Regions from separate parts of the Paenibacillus sp. FSL R7-0048 genome, predicted to be linked through region 4. Evidence: riboswitches for the same ligand, from Rfam matches in the RefSeq annotation. Region 4 holds a riboswitch; each other region holds the start of a gene.
What was found. A riboswitch is a leader RNA that binds a small molecule or an ion and turns the genes downstream of it on or off. The one in region 4 is predicted to bind cyclic di-GMP.
Positions count from the first base shown of each region.

Region 1: linked by a shared signal. The riboswitch ahead of NSQ91_RS31100 (NPCBM/NEW2 domain-containing protein) and the one ahead of NSQ91_RS03285 (transglutaminase-like domain-containing protein) in region 4 are both predicted to bind cyclic di-GMP.
Region 2: linked by a shared signal. The riboswitch ahead of NSQ91_RS21760 (thiamine pyrophosphate-binding protein) and the one ahead of NSQ91_RS03285 (transglutaminase-like domain-containing protein) in region 4 are both predicted to bind cyclic di-GMP.
Region 3: linked by a shared signal. The riboswitch ahead of NSQ91_RS01975 (anti-repressor SinI family protein) and the one ahead of NSQ91_RS03285 (transglutaminase-like domain-containing protein) in region 4 are both predicted to bind cyclic di-GMP.

Region 1 is NZ_JBBORF010000001.1:7,031,187-7,034,616, reverse strand. Features, by position in the region: gene NSQ91_RS31110 (EAL domain-containing protein) at 1-276, shown strand, start outside; gene NSQ91_RS31105 (hypothetical protein) at 387-959, shown strand; cyclic di-GMP riboswitch class I at 1,117-1,203, shown strand; gene NSQ91_RS31100 (NPCBM/NEW2 domain-containing protein) at 1,462-3,430, shown strand, end outside.
Region 2 is NZ_JBBORF010000001.1:4,861,656-4,865,085, reverse strand. Features, by position in the region: gene NSQ91_RS21765 (carboxymuconolactone decarboxylase family protein) at 103-471, opposite strand; gene NSQ91_RS21760 (thiamine pyrophosphate-binding protein) at 482-2,122, opposite strand; cyclic di-GMP riboswitch class I at 2,278-2,374, opposite strand; gene NSQ91_RS21755 (methyl-accepting chemotaxis protein) at 2,549-3,430, opposite strand, start outside.
Region 3 is NZ_JBBORF010000001.1:452,243-455,672, forward strand. Features, by position in the region: gene NSQ91_RS01970 (2-oxoglutarate dehydrogenase E1 component) at 1-1,168, opposite strand, end outside; cyclic di-GMP riboswitch class I at 1,639-1,723, shown strand; gene NSQ91_RS01975 (anti-repressor SinI family protein) at 1,751-1,906, shown strand; gene NSQ91_RS01980 (helix-turn-helix domain-containing protein) at 2,014-2,343, opposite strand; gene NSQ91_RS01985 (TasA family protein) at 2,513-3,121, opposite strand; gene sipW (signal peptidase I SipW) at 3,212-3,430, opposite strand, start outside.
Region 4 is NZ_JBBORF010000001.1:755,291-758,720, forward strand. Features, by position in the region: gene NSQ91_RS03275 (GtrA family protein) at 1-138, shown strand, start outside; gene NSQ91_RS03280 (class D sortase) at 241-906, shown strand; cyclic di-GMP riboswitch class I at 1,020-1,102, shown strand; cyclic di-GMP riboswitch class I at 1,173-1,253, shown strand; gene NSQ91_RS03285 (transglutaminase-like domain-containing protein) at 1,267-2,076, shown strand; rRNA gene NSQ91_RS03290 (16S ribosomal RNA) at 2,444-3,430, shown strand, end outside.

The DNA.
Region 1 (3,430 bases), 6.3 Mb from region 4:
GATGATGTTGGTGAGGGCTTCAGCACGATCGAGATGTTATTGGAGCTTAAACCCCATTACATGAAGCTGGATATGAAATATGTTCAGGGTGTGTCCAGCGATCTGAACAAACAGAAAATAGCAAAGCAATTTTTAGAAAAAGCTTTAGAAATCCAATCCGTTCCTTTAGCAGAAGGTGTGGAGTTTAGAGAGGACTTTGAATGGCTTAAGCAGAGTGGTTATCAGTTGTTTCAGGGTTATTTATTTGGAAAGCCTGATCCTATTCCCAAACAGTAATCCTAATGAGTATATATCCGTCCAGAGGATGAGATGAATTTCAGGTCAGAGTCTGAGTACAGCCAACCCCCGGGGTTGTATAATTTAGGTAATTTGAAAAGGGGGACGGGATGGATATGAAATGGCATCAATTTGTAACGCGCTGGGCAGATTCTAGGGGCTTTGATGGACGAGAGATTGATTATCAATGGCCTTCTCCCTCATTTCCGGTCATCAGTATTCGCAGTAATCTAGGGCGATACTCAGGTCAAGCGTATGGTCGTGGAGGTAAACCCCGTGTGAAGACAGCCGTTGGATTAATCGCTATTGGAGATGTAGCTGTCGGATTGATTTCCATAGGTGCGATAAGCGTGGGCGTATTATCCTTAGGAGCAATATCACTGGGAATGTGGTTAGCGATCGGAGCAATAGCACTTAGCTGGCTTGGCTTCGCAGTGGGAGCGATTGCGATTGCAGGCGTGGCTGTAGGAGCGATCGCAATCGCGGAAAAAGCGTTGGGGGCCATCGCCATAGGGGATACGGCGTTTGGTGCGATAGCGATAGGCAGGATCGCTGGGGGTGCCATAGCTATCGGACAATGGGCATATGGTGTAATCGCAGTTGGCGAACATGGTTTCGGATTAATTCCCGTCACGGGCGATGTGTGGAATTGGTTCCGGGGTTTGTTTGGATCGGAGAGTTAAGTAGACCTACAGTCCTAAAGGATGCCCTTCTCTTCCGGGATAGTCGATAAATAATATCTATCACATAAGAAAAACTAATTGCAATTACCTATACTCATTTCATACCAATTAATCATGCGATCCGATCTAGGCTTATGTTACTCTTTGAATGTATTCGAAACTTCATAGGCAAACCTATGGAAATGTAGGGACGCAAAGCTATAGGGACTAAGGTTATCATAACTATTGTCAGCCAGCTGCCAAAGAGTGTGTAACGCTTTTTGTTAAAATATAAGAAAGTATAAGTTATAAAACTATACTTAATATCTTATATTTCTCGCTTAAACGCTTACCGTCCTTATAAGGACGCCGAAGGCGTTTATGCTTGTTAAGGTTTAATAAAAATTAAGTCTTAATTTTTAGGCGACTTTATACGCAATCAAGCTACTCTTTTGGGGTAGTTTTTTTTGTGCCCATTTTTGGGCACTGGAGAGATTCATATGACATCTGGGGGTAAGAAGAGATGAAGAAAATGATTGCGATCGCTACATCGGCGGCCATGTTGGCCAGTTTTTCGTGTGAGGCAGGTTATGCTTTAGCAAGTGAGGCAAGCAAGGTAAATGTAACAAAAACAGTGGCGCAAAGTAAGGTTAACTTATTAAGCAACGCTTCGGTTATTCCGTTTGAGCTGTACGGCAAGGATGCTCTAAATGCCTATAATGAGGTTTTTAGAATGAATCCAGCAAATATTAAATCCATCACAAATAACGGTGGCAACTACTCAGGCTCGCCTATAGCTAAGGCTATGGATGGGGATATGAGCACGCATTGGGAGACTGGCAAACCGAATAGTTCAACGTTTACGAATGAGGTTGTGTTTGTTTTCAATGAGTCCACTGAATTAAATAGAATGGTATACGCGGCTAGGCAATCCGGTGCGAAAGGTAAAGGTTTTGCTCAAGAATTTGAGATCTATGGTTCCACTACCGATGGGGGTGATTTTACGCTCGTGTCTTCTGGAGAGTATACAGGCTCAACCGGTGATGTAGTGGAGATTCAGTTCGCACCTACGGCTTTTAAGAGACTTAAATTTGTCTTCAAAAAAGCGAACCAAGATTGGGCGAGTGCGGCTGAGTTTTCTTTTTATAAAGAGGATAGTGTCTCTGCTAAAATGAAAAATTTATTTACAGATGATACCTTGAGCCAAGTTAGTGCTGCCTTTAATACGACAGAGAAATTAACAGCTTTAGAGAATGAAGTGCAGGCACATCCACTGTATGCGCAGTTTAAAGAAGAGATAGAGAATGCAAAGATCCTTTTGGAGAACCATCAGGTAGAGGCAACGGCAGCCAAGGTTTCGAAGCTAAAAGGGTATGGAACAGCCTATGAAAATGCCTATAGCCAAGCTTATAGAATGCCGAATGCAAACGTATCAAAAGTAACGGTGAACGGTGGAAGCTACTCAGGTACGAAGCCTGAATATATGCTGGATGACCAGCCCACTACGCATTGGGAAACGAACAAAAACAATGATGCAAGCTTCACGAATGAAGTTGTGTTTGAACTAGCGCAAGCGGAAGTGCTGGACAGAGTAGCTTTTTTGGCTAGAGATAACCGCAAAGGATTCCCAGAGGCTTTTGAAATCTATGCATCAGAGACGAGTAAAGGAGAGACCTTCCAACTTGTATCTAGCGGAACCGCGATTAGTACCAATGACTTTCTGGAATTTAAATTCGAACCGACGAAGTTTAAAAGATTAAAATTTAAGTTCACAAAAGCTAATATCAACAGACCTTTTGCGGCTGAATTTAGATTTTATACAGAAGATAAAGTAAGCGAAGCTGTAAATGGTATTTTCACAGATGGAACGATGAGTGCGGTTGTGCCTGCTTATAATAACGTTGCAAAAATCAATGCACTAGAGGAAGCGGCAAAAGTACATCCGCTCTATCCAATCCTGAAAGATTCTTTGGATTTAGCTAAGAAGCTAGTGAATGGTGAAGTTCAAACCGAAGGCACCATCATTGAGGCGGAACAACGTGGAGATATGAAAAAGCATGCGCAGGAAAACCTGAGAATTGGTTTTGGTACGAACAACCAGCCTACAGGTCTCGTTGCAATGCCTGGAGATACGATCAACGTTTATGTGGATGCAGCTTCTAACGATAAGCTACCTTCTTTAGTCTTTTCTCAACAAGAGGCCGCTTGGAATGTTTGGGCTAGAGGTGTGCAATTGCGTCCAGGTAAGAACATTATAACCGTTCCTGAATTTGCTATGAATAGTTATTATGCACATGAAGTGACTAAGGGCGGCACCGTTTATATCGTAAATCCCTATACAGCAGAGGAACAAGGGAAAGCGCCATTGATCCGCTTCGAAGGTTTAGAAAAGATTCCTTTTATGACCAAGACCACGGATCCAGAACAATTCAAAACCTTCTTAATCACATACAAACAAAGACTGGACGAAGATAAAGCGGCTCATCCAAATG
Region 2 (3,430 bases), 4.1 Mb from region 4:
TATACAGCAAGTAATGGGATATTCCGACTCTATTATAGGCATATTTTTCAAGTGTATGCAATAATAAAGTCGAATTTTGTATATTGTTGTCGAACTGTTGGGTTATTGGATTTCTTCTATGGTTGCAAGCAGGATATTAAAAGCTGTGATGATTCTAGGTGCCCCTATAACGGGTACTAAGTGTAATAGAATACCTTTAAGCTGTTCTACGGTAACTCCAACACGAAGGGCCATGACATAATGAACGCCCAACTGTTCGAATTGACCCATTGAAATTAAAGATGAAATGACTGCGATTTCCTTCCAGTCAGGGGCTATAGTATTACGTTGAAAAATATCGCCATAGGCATTCCCCATAATAAATTCAGCCAAGTCAGGGAAGTGGTCTTTAATTGGAGCTAGTGCTTTTGCGCCATAGTCTCCTGATAGATTCGTGAAGTGGTTGAGACCACTGTTGATATTTTCCTTCATGGTTAGCCTCCTAGTTTAGGTTCAAAGTACGGTGTGCAGTCGGAGGGACTTCATCACGGTCTGTTAGTAGTTCAATAACGGCAACATGGTTTAGAGCTACCGCATCTTTAATTGCAGCTGTGAATTCATCCACAGTCTCACATTTGTAGCCTTTAGCACCTAGAGATTCAGCGAATTTTACGGCGTCCATTGGTACTTCATATAGAGTTCCATCGATACGACCTGTGGTTTTCTCCATACCCTTAAGAGCCATATCTAGTTGCTTATTATTGACCACGATAAAGATGACAGGGATATCTTTGCAGACAGCGGTGTTAATCTCAGCGCCGAGCATCATGAAACAACCATCACCTGTAATGCAGAGGACAGTTTCTTCAGGAGCAGCAACTTTTGCACCAATAGCCATGCCGATCGAATTACCCATGCAAGCAAAATACGCATCAAAAACAAAGCTGCCCGGTTTCTTAACCTTGTACCATTTTGCAGCGTGGAATCCATGACTTCCATCATCAACGAAAATTGAATTATTATAAGGGATCAAATCACTTAAAGTGCTCATTACCGAAGCAAGGGAAAGATTCTTGAGGGTTGGAAGCTCTTCTGAATAATCCGCATCGGCCAAAGCCTCACGTTTGGTGATTGTGTTTGGGTCAATATGATTTAGGCAGTGCACCAAATTATCGCGCAGGTCCCCAGTGACCGGTATCGTTTTGGACAATAGTATTTTTCCGACAAAGGTTGGATCAATATCAAATTGAATTAAAGTTGCTGGATGATTCTCCCGTTTAAGATTACAGATGGTCATATCACTTAAACGTGATCCAAGCACTATAAATAAATCGCTTTTATTCAATAAATCGTCCCCGTGGGTCGAACCGCCAACGCCAATAGGACCATGATAGAGTGGGTGATCCCAGACTATAGCCCCTTTTCCACCAGGAGATGTTACTACAGGAATATTAAAAGTTTCTGCGAGTTGAACAAGCTCTTTATGTGCTCCGGAGCGGTTAATTCCTTTACCCGCAATAATCAAAGGATTCTTAGCAGCTTGAATAGCATCGATGACTCTATCGATATTAGCTTGACTAATTAGAGACTCTCTTTCTGGGATTACTATATTGCATTCTTCCAATACTTCAGTTTGTACATCAAAAGGAATACAAAGATGAACAGGACCCCGTTTGGTCAGGGCCACAGAAATCGCATGATTAAAAATAGTACCAAAGTGATCCCCACGTTCAACCAATTTACTGAACAAGGTGGCAGGTCTGAACATATCAGCTAAATCAGCCAGAAAAGAGGTGGAGTCCTGACATTGAGGAATTCCAAGCTCTGTAATGGATTGGTGGCCGGTAATAAATAGGACAGGTAGGTTGTTAGCTTTCGCATGTGCTGCTGCTGTAAGCAGGTTAGTTCCCCCAGGACCCGAAGTACCAAATGCTACGCCTAGGTTACCCGTTTTCAGCGCATACCCTGCTGCTTCGAATCCGGAGCTTGCTTCATGTCTGCCGGGAATAAATTCAATACCGTAATCCACCATCTTTAGAACTATTGGACAAATGGATTTGCCAATGATCCCAAAAGAATGGGTGACTCCAAGGTTACGTAGTGCTTCCGCCATGTAATCTGCGACTGTCTTCAAAAGAAACACCTCACAAGTTTTTTGATATATATTAGTTATTAATCTACCGGATAGATACGATAGATCAATATACTCAAAAAGTAAAAACCTGTGCTCTATAGTAAGCACAGGTTGGTGGCATAAGGCGCCGCTAAGACTGAACAATAGTTCAGCCGTCCTGGTTCCTCTGCAACCTGGCAATCATGGCCTCAAACGAAAAAATGAGGCTGTAGATCCATGGTTTTGCGTCATCCTCTTTCGAGGATTTTGCCAATATTAATTTATAGTTGATAAGAATAATTTTCCTTTACAATATATTCCTCATTAATTTTTGTCAACATAATCCGCTAAAAAAACTCGAAATTTGACGAAAGTCTTGTCCAAGAGATGAAGTTTTGCCTCGCGAAAAAAACTGCCACCTAAGACTCAGCTTAGGTGGCAGTTGATAGTTTTGAACTAGAATTTAAAGATATGAATGGTTTTTTGCAGATTAAATACGGCCTGGGTCATTTTTTCCGTTTCTTCTGCAACAGACTGCAGGGCATTAATCTGTTCATTCATAGCCGCCGATACCTCTTCCGTGCCAGCAGCAGTTTCTTCGGTGATTGCTGAGATATTCTCAATTGCACTGGAAATTTTCAAGGCACTTTCTAGCATAAGATCACTCTCCGCAGAGAATGAAGAGATTTGCTCGGTAATGTACTGCACGCTTTGTACAATTTGTGCGAAAATATGGGCAGATTGAGTGATCATTTCATTCTGAACCTGCACAACCTCTTCATTGATGGCAATATTATCGATGGCTTGTTTAATATCTGACTCAATGCTGCGGACCAAGCCGAATACTTCTTTTGTGGATGCCGTAGATTCTTCAGCAAGCTTGCGGACCTCTTGAGCTACAACGGCAAAACCCCGACCATGCTCTCCGGCACGAGCAGCTTCGATGGAGGCATTCAGTGACAGCAGGTTGGTCTGCTCAGCGATCTCTGTGATGGTCTTGGTGATCATCGTAATCCCGCGGGCATTTTGTGAGAGAGCTTCAATAGTATCAGCCACTTTTTGTGTAGCCTCTATGTTTTTACGCATGCCTTCAGCCTGTGTATCTACGGATTGGCGCCCTTGCTCAACAAGTTCTAAGGTATGTATTGAACGTCTGTTCATTTCTTTGGTGGAGTTCGTATAATTGGATACTTTGGTCTCAATGTCTTTAATGGATTCTGTCATATCAGCGATATCCGTAGATATTTCATTTGCACCAAGAGCGAGCTCAGTAGAAGAAGAGGCTACTTGTGCCATGACAATTTTCAGGTTCTGGTTCTTATCTTCGATTCCGCGGCT
Region 3 (3,430 bases), 300 kb from region 4:
TCCCACCATTTTGATAACCTTGAAGTTTGCCGATATTAAGCGTTTCTGCAACAATTCCTTCACCTGGAAAAGCAGCATCGCCATGCATCAGCACCGCCATAGCTTTACTGGTATCAATCTTCGGCAGTCCTGCAGTGCTCCGATCTTCTTGTGCGGCACGAGTGAAACCTTCCACGACAGGATTGACGAATTCCAAGTGACTTGGGTTATTCGCTAGTGTTATTCTTGTGCGTACGGTTTCTCCTTCACGGACAGCACGGTCTGCACCGAGATGGTATTTCACATCACCTGTCCAACCATAGTTAATGCCTGTGGAGCCTTCGGAAGGGAAAAGCTCCTTGTTCGGAGAATGATGAAACTCTGAAAATATGATATCATAAGGTTTGCCCAAAATATGTGCAAGAACGTTGAGGCGGCCGCGATGCGCCATGCCCATCAAAATATGCTCCGCACCGTCATGTGCAGCAGCACGTACGATTTCATCTAACATCGGCACAAGAGCATCATTGCCTTCAAGACTGAAACGCTTCTGACCTACAAAAGTCTTGTGGAGGAAGGTTTCAAATTGCTCTACCTGAATCAGGCGGTTCAGGAGCTCTTTGCGTTCTGTATTATTTAGGGGTGCTGGTGAGCTGGTGGATTCTGCCTGTCTATTTAGCCATTGCAGTTCTTTTTCTTCATGCACATGCCCGAATTCATAGGCGATAGTCTTGGTGTATGCCTGACGCATACGTTGCACGGCATCCCATCCGGTATGCACATCATTCGGCGCATTTTCCCATATAAGCGTGGCAGGCAGTGCGATCAGGTCTTCGCGGGTCAGCCCATAGGTTTCAAGCTCAAGATATTTTGCCATGGGATTCTGATCGCGTACCAGCGGATCAATTTCAGCGGCCATATGGCCATATATACGAATATTGGCGATTAGCTTGGAAGCTCTTACTGCTTTTCTAAGCCATTCGGTGTCTCCCGAGATGCGCGGCTGAGGAGCCGGTTCGCTATCCGGAGTTAGGGGAGGAGGTCCCGAATTTGTAAAAAGCTCGCGATAATTATTTTCTACGGTGGAGGGATCTTTCACAAACTGTTCATATCTTTCTTGAATGTAGCCTAAATTGGGTCCGTAATACTTACTCCAAATGGATTCGTTATAGGGCTCTTTGGCTGCCATGAATACATCCTCCTTAACGGATGAACTCCATACGTGACATTTTGTGTCAACGCTTACTGGAGCTGTGATGATTGCGGTTTCATTTCTCATCTTATTGTGCTACTTTCGGCCACTGTAATCAATTCATTCTTTCGTCCAATACGTTCGCAAAATGGTATGGGTTAGCTTGTTCTAATGAAAAGAAGGGTGTTTCTTCTCATTACCCATTCTAAAGGCCTATTAAAATGATTCTATTATCCTTATTTTTAACTATTAGGTCAGTAAATATTTATTTTGCTAGTACAATTTATTTTATGTAACGGACGAGTATCGTGATAATCGGACAAGATCTTTGAAAAAAAATCTTTTATTTTTCGTTTTTAAAATAGAAAGTAACCAGGAATCGACACACTTTTCCGCTTTCTTTTTGTATAATGTTATTGCAGATAGTAATTTTATAGTTTTTTAAGCAGATCCTTTCGTGAAAAGGGTCCAGTAAAAGGTAAACTTGCCGAAAGGCAGGGGCACAAAGTCGCGGGTCTAAGGTAGAGATACTATGACAGCCGGATTGCCTGGGGACGTAAAATCTTAGGGGGAGATTTTTTGGAAAAGTCCAACCAGGGTAGCAACAGAGAACAGCAGTTTATTGATCTGGATCAAGAGTGGGTACATTTATTATTAGCAGCTAAGAAGGCTGGCATTAAGGCAGATGAAATCCGCCAGTTCTTTCATGAGAAAACTGTGCAGATCGTGCAGTAATACATTAGAGGGGTTACATATCGAAAAAGGGCACAGCGGTTCTTCGCTGTGTCCTTTTTCGATATGATTTAGTAGAAGAGAGGATCGTACCAGATTAGTAGGAAGTATTAATCCTTTTGATCGAGCTTCCATTTCTGATAGTCCAGAAATTCTTTGAATTCGCGTTTGCTAATGCCTGAGTCCATAGCTTCCTGCACCAATCGGAACCATTCCGAATCTAAATGTGATTCCTCTGCATCATTGGGTTCTCCATAGAGTAGGGCATGAATGGATACCTGAAGCGCGTCAGCGATTTTTTCGATAAACTGGATGGATGGATTGGATTGGATGTTTCTCTCCACGTTGCTAAGATACGACTTAGCCACATCTGCTCTGTCCGCAAGCTCAGATAGGGAGAAACCCTTGTCTAGGCGGAGCTGCTGGATACGTTGGCCCATATTCTGTGGCACTATGCTGACGCCCCTCCGTAATTTTTGTTATTAGTATAGCAAATATCAATAAATCGGACAAAGTTTATTGTAAAGAGAAGAGCAGCAATCTGCTTATCCGTGGCCGGATTCAGGATCTGCTGCTCTTCGAGTATTTTATTAAATTACTTTATTGATCTTAGTAGTCTTTTTTCGCACCTTGTTTAGCTACGAAATCCCAAGTCAGTGTTAAGCTATCGCCTTGGAAAATATTTTGATCTTGGTTATTTTCCACAAATTCGAATTGGACGGAGAAGCTGTCGTTGGTACCGGCTTTAATACCGGATGCTTCGGTAAAGAGTTGATCCCAACCTGTATTTTTTACGAGATCCGGATGCTGACTTTTTAAAGCAGCAAGTGTAGTCTCATAAACTACATTTTCAGGAGAGACGATAGGTACTCCTTTATCATTATTTCTAAGGAATTTAACTTTAATGAACTCGGCTAAATCCAGGTAGTTATCTCCTTTAGCATCCGTGATTTGAGTCGATGTATTCAGAATAATAGATCCGATATCGAGCGAACCATCGTTTTTCAATTTGAAGGATTTAGTTACCGTATCACCTGGTTTCAGGTTAGGAATATTAACGATGACAGAAGGGTCGGAGTTCAGATCGAGCGTGCCCGCTGCGAATGTAGCTGTGCTTTGCGCAGTGTCGCTAAAGTATGCGAAGGTTCCTCCGCCGATTAATGATAAACCCAGTGCTGCAGATGCTACGCCAAGACCCAATGTTTTCTTGATACCCATAATAAAATTCCTCCTCAAATTTGTGTTTGAATTTTTTATAAAATTTATATATTGTATCTTCCGGTTCGTAAGCGGAAGTGGACAATCAACTTAGGGCTGTGTTTCTGTTGGGGGCGGTGAGGCTGGCAGTAGGGCAGCATTTTTCTTTTCTAATGCAGCTACAGCCTTCCAAGAGGTATACAGAGCATAGAGCAGAAGCATCAAGCCAGGCACGATCATGAGGACTACACTTCCAGCTTTGGAAACCGCGAAATTCATAGCGTAACCGACATAGGGTACAGTGACCCCGGTATACTGAGCTACAACATT
Region 4 (3,430 bases):
GTAGTGCTCGGAATATCACTGCTGTTAATGCATCTGTTGACAGACAAACTAGGTATTCAAGTCTTGATCTCCAAGGTGCTGGTTACCTTTATCACGGTGATCATCAATTTCTTTGGAAGTCGTAAATGGGTATTTTAAACATTAATTTCAGGCAGAAGGAGTTGCTATGCTTAAAGGCAAGTAGCTGTTTCTGCTTGATTTGTATATAACCATAGAAACAATATACGGAGGTGAATAACATTGCGTAAATTCTCCTATCTACTCATACTGGCTGGGATACTTATCATGTTATATCCGACAGCTAACGAGTGGTACAACGACAGGCAGCAGGAGAAGTTATTAGAAGCGGCTGAACTAAGCACTGCCGATAGTACTCCCCAGTCAGATCTGAGGAGCAGGTATGCTGAAGTTACTCAGCTGTTAGCAGAGGAATCGGTTCTGGATGCCCAGGCACAGCCCCAACCCCAAGAGACAGAAAAGCCTGAACCGGAGATTGAAGTCGGTGGCAAAGTAATCGCACTAATTGAAATCGATAAGATTGATTTGAAGCTGCCTGTATTAGAAGGGGCTACAAAAGCTAATATGAAACATGCTGCAGCCCATATGAAAGAAACGGCACCCCTTGGAGAGATCGGGAATGCTGCAATCGCGGCGCATCGGGCTCGAACTACGGGTCGTTTGTTTAACAGATTGAATGAGGTTGTTGTGGGGGATGTCATCACGGTAAAGACTAGTGATCAGGTGTTTAACTATGAGGTGTATGATATTTCTGTTGTAGATCCGAGTGATGTCTCCGTTCTTGACGGGAATGACAAGGATAAGATTCTTACTCTGATTACATGTGATCCGCTAGTGAATCCAACGCATCGGCTGATTGTTCATGCCAAATTAACAAAAGGAGAATAGTGAATGACAAGAAAACACAAATACCGGGAGATATTTATAAAATAATGGGTAATCTAGTAAATTAGGTCTTGTTCACAACTATAAATATGATAGTATTATACTATGAAAGCTAAACACGATAACGGCAAACCTTCCGAAAGGTAGGGACGCAAAGCTAAAGGGCCTTTTCCCGAAAGGATGGCAGCCAGCTACCGAATGAAGAGGCTTTTTTTGTTTCAAATGGATTCTATCAATTATATCTAGTAAAGCTAGAACAGATAGAGCTTATACGATAACGGCAAACCTATCGAAAGGTAGGGACGCAAAGCTAAAGGGCCTTCCCGAAAGGATGGCAGCCAGCTACCGAAAGGAGTTTTATCCGTGAAAAAGGTTTATTTTATGCTGGTGGCGTTGTTCGTCCTAATGACTTCAGTTCCGGTAAGTACAGCTCAAGCTGCAAGTGCAGATGCCAGCTGGTTGATTACATCCAAAGTGGCTCAAGGTGTTATTGGTATTAACTATGATATTCCGAAAGATAAAAGAATCAAACTCATGATCACCAAAGATAACAGCAGCTATACATATAACTTGTATGCTTCTGGACAAGCTGAGGACTTCCCTTTGCAACAAGGAAATGGGACTTATAAGGTTTCTGTTCTGGAGAATACAACCGGCAATAAATACAAAGCGTTATATTCCGAAGTAGTAGACGTAACCATGAGTGATTCGAATTCCGTATATTTGGGCTCCGTACAGAATGTGAAATGGAGTTCTTCTGATAAAGCGATTGTCAAAGCTAAACAATTAGTACAAGGCAAAACAACAGACGAAGAGAAAGTTAAAGCGATCTATAACTATGTAGTTGCGAATGTACAATATGATTACTCTCTTGCTAATAGTGTAACTACTGATTATATTCCAAGCATCGATAAGACATTGACTACTAAAAAAGGGATTTGCTATGATTACGCTTCTCTTTTTGCCGCAATGCTGCGGAGTGTAGATGTTCCTGCTAAGTTGGTAATGGGAAATACAAGCTACGTTACGCAATATCATGCATGGAACGAAGTGTTGCTTAATGGGAAGTGGGTTACCATTGATACTACAGTGGATGCAGGACTTGCAAAGAGTGATAAGAAAACCGATTTAATTAAAGCCTCAAGCAAATATACTGCGGCAAAATACTATTAAGTTCGTCGCTAGAAACATAACTCTATTAAATAAACAACTGGCTTAATTATTAAGCCAGTTGTTTATTTTTATATTAGGGGTTGCTTTTCTATTAATAGTTGGGGTATTATAGGTAAGCGTTGTTAGACAGCGTACAGGCGATATAGACGAGGCTGATAAAAAGCTTCGAAAAATAAAGCTTGCATTTCTGAAAACAACATGATATATTATAAGAGTTGCTGCTGAGACATTAAACGGCGCCAACGAGAACTTGATCTTTGAAAACTGAACAACGAGTGAGTAGGAAATCACGTAAGTGAAATCCAAAATTAGAGAATTAATTTTCTCGTCAGATGTTTCAAAATGAGCATATCGCTCTTTTCAATACTAATTGGAGAGTTTGATCCTGGCTCAGGACGAACGCTGGCGGCGTGCCTAATACATGCAAGTCGAGCGGAGTTATTTTGAAAGCTTGCTTTCAAAATAACTTAGCGGCGGACGGGTGAGTAACACGTAGGCAACCTGCCCTTCAGACTGGGATAACTACCGGAAACGGTAGCTAATACCGGATAATTTCTTTTTTCTCCTGAGAGAAGAATGAAAGACGGAGCAATCTGTCACTGAGGGATGGGCCTGCGGCGCATTAGCTAGTTGGTGGGGTAACGGCCCACCAAGGCGACGATGCGTAGCCGACCTGAGAGGGTGAACGGCCACACTGGGACTGAGACACGGCCCAGACTCCTACGGGAGGCAGCAGTAGGGAATCTTCCGCAATGGGCGAAAGCCTGACGGAGCAACGCCGCGTGAGTGATGAAGGTTTTCGGATCGTAAAGCTCTGTTGCCAGGGAAGAACGTCCGGTAGAGTAACTGCTACCGGAGTGACGGTACCTGAGAAGAAAGCCCCGGCTAACTACGTGCCAGCAGCCGCGGTAATACGTAGGGGGCAAGCGTTGTCCGGAATTATTGGGCGTAAAGCGCGCGCAGGCGGCTATTTAAGTCTGGTGTTTAAACCTTGGGCTCAACCTGAGGTCGCACTGGAAACTGGGTGGCTTGAGTACAGAAGAGGAAAGTGGAATTCCACGTGTAGCGGTGAAATGCGTAGATATGTGGAGGAACACCAGTGGCGAAGGCGACTTTCTGGGCTGTAACTGACGCTGAGGCGCGAAAGCGTGGGGAGCAAACAGGATTAGATACCCTGGTAGTCCACGCCGTAAACGATGAGTGCTAGGTGTTAGGGGTTTCGATACCCTTGGTGCCGAAGTTAACACAGTAAGCACTCCGCCTGGGGAGTACGGTCGCAAGACTGAAACTCAAAGGAATTGACGGGGACCCGCACAAGCAGTGGAGTATGTGGTTTAATTCGAAGCAACGCGAA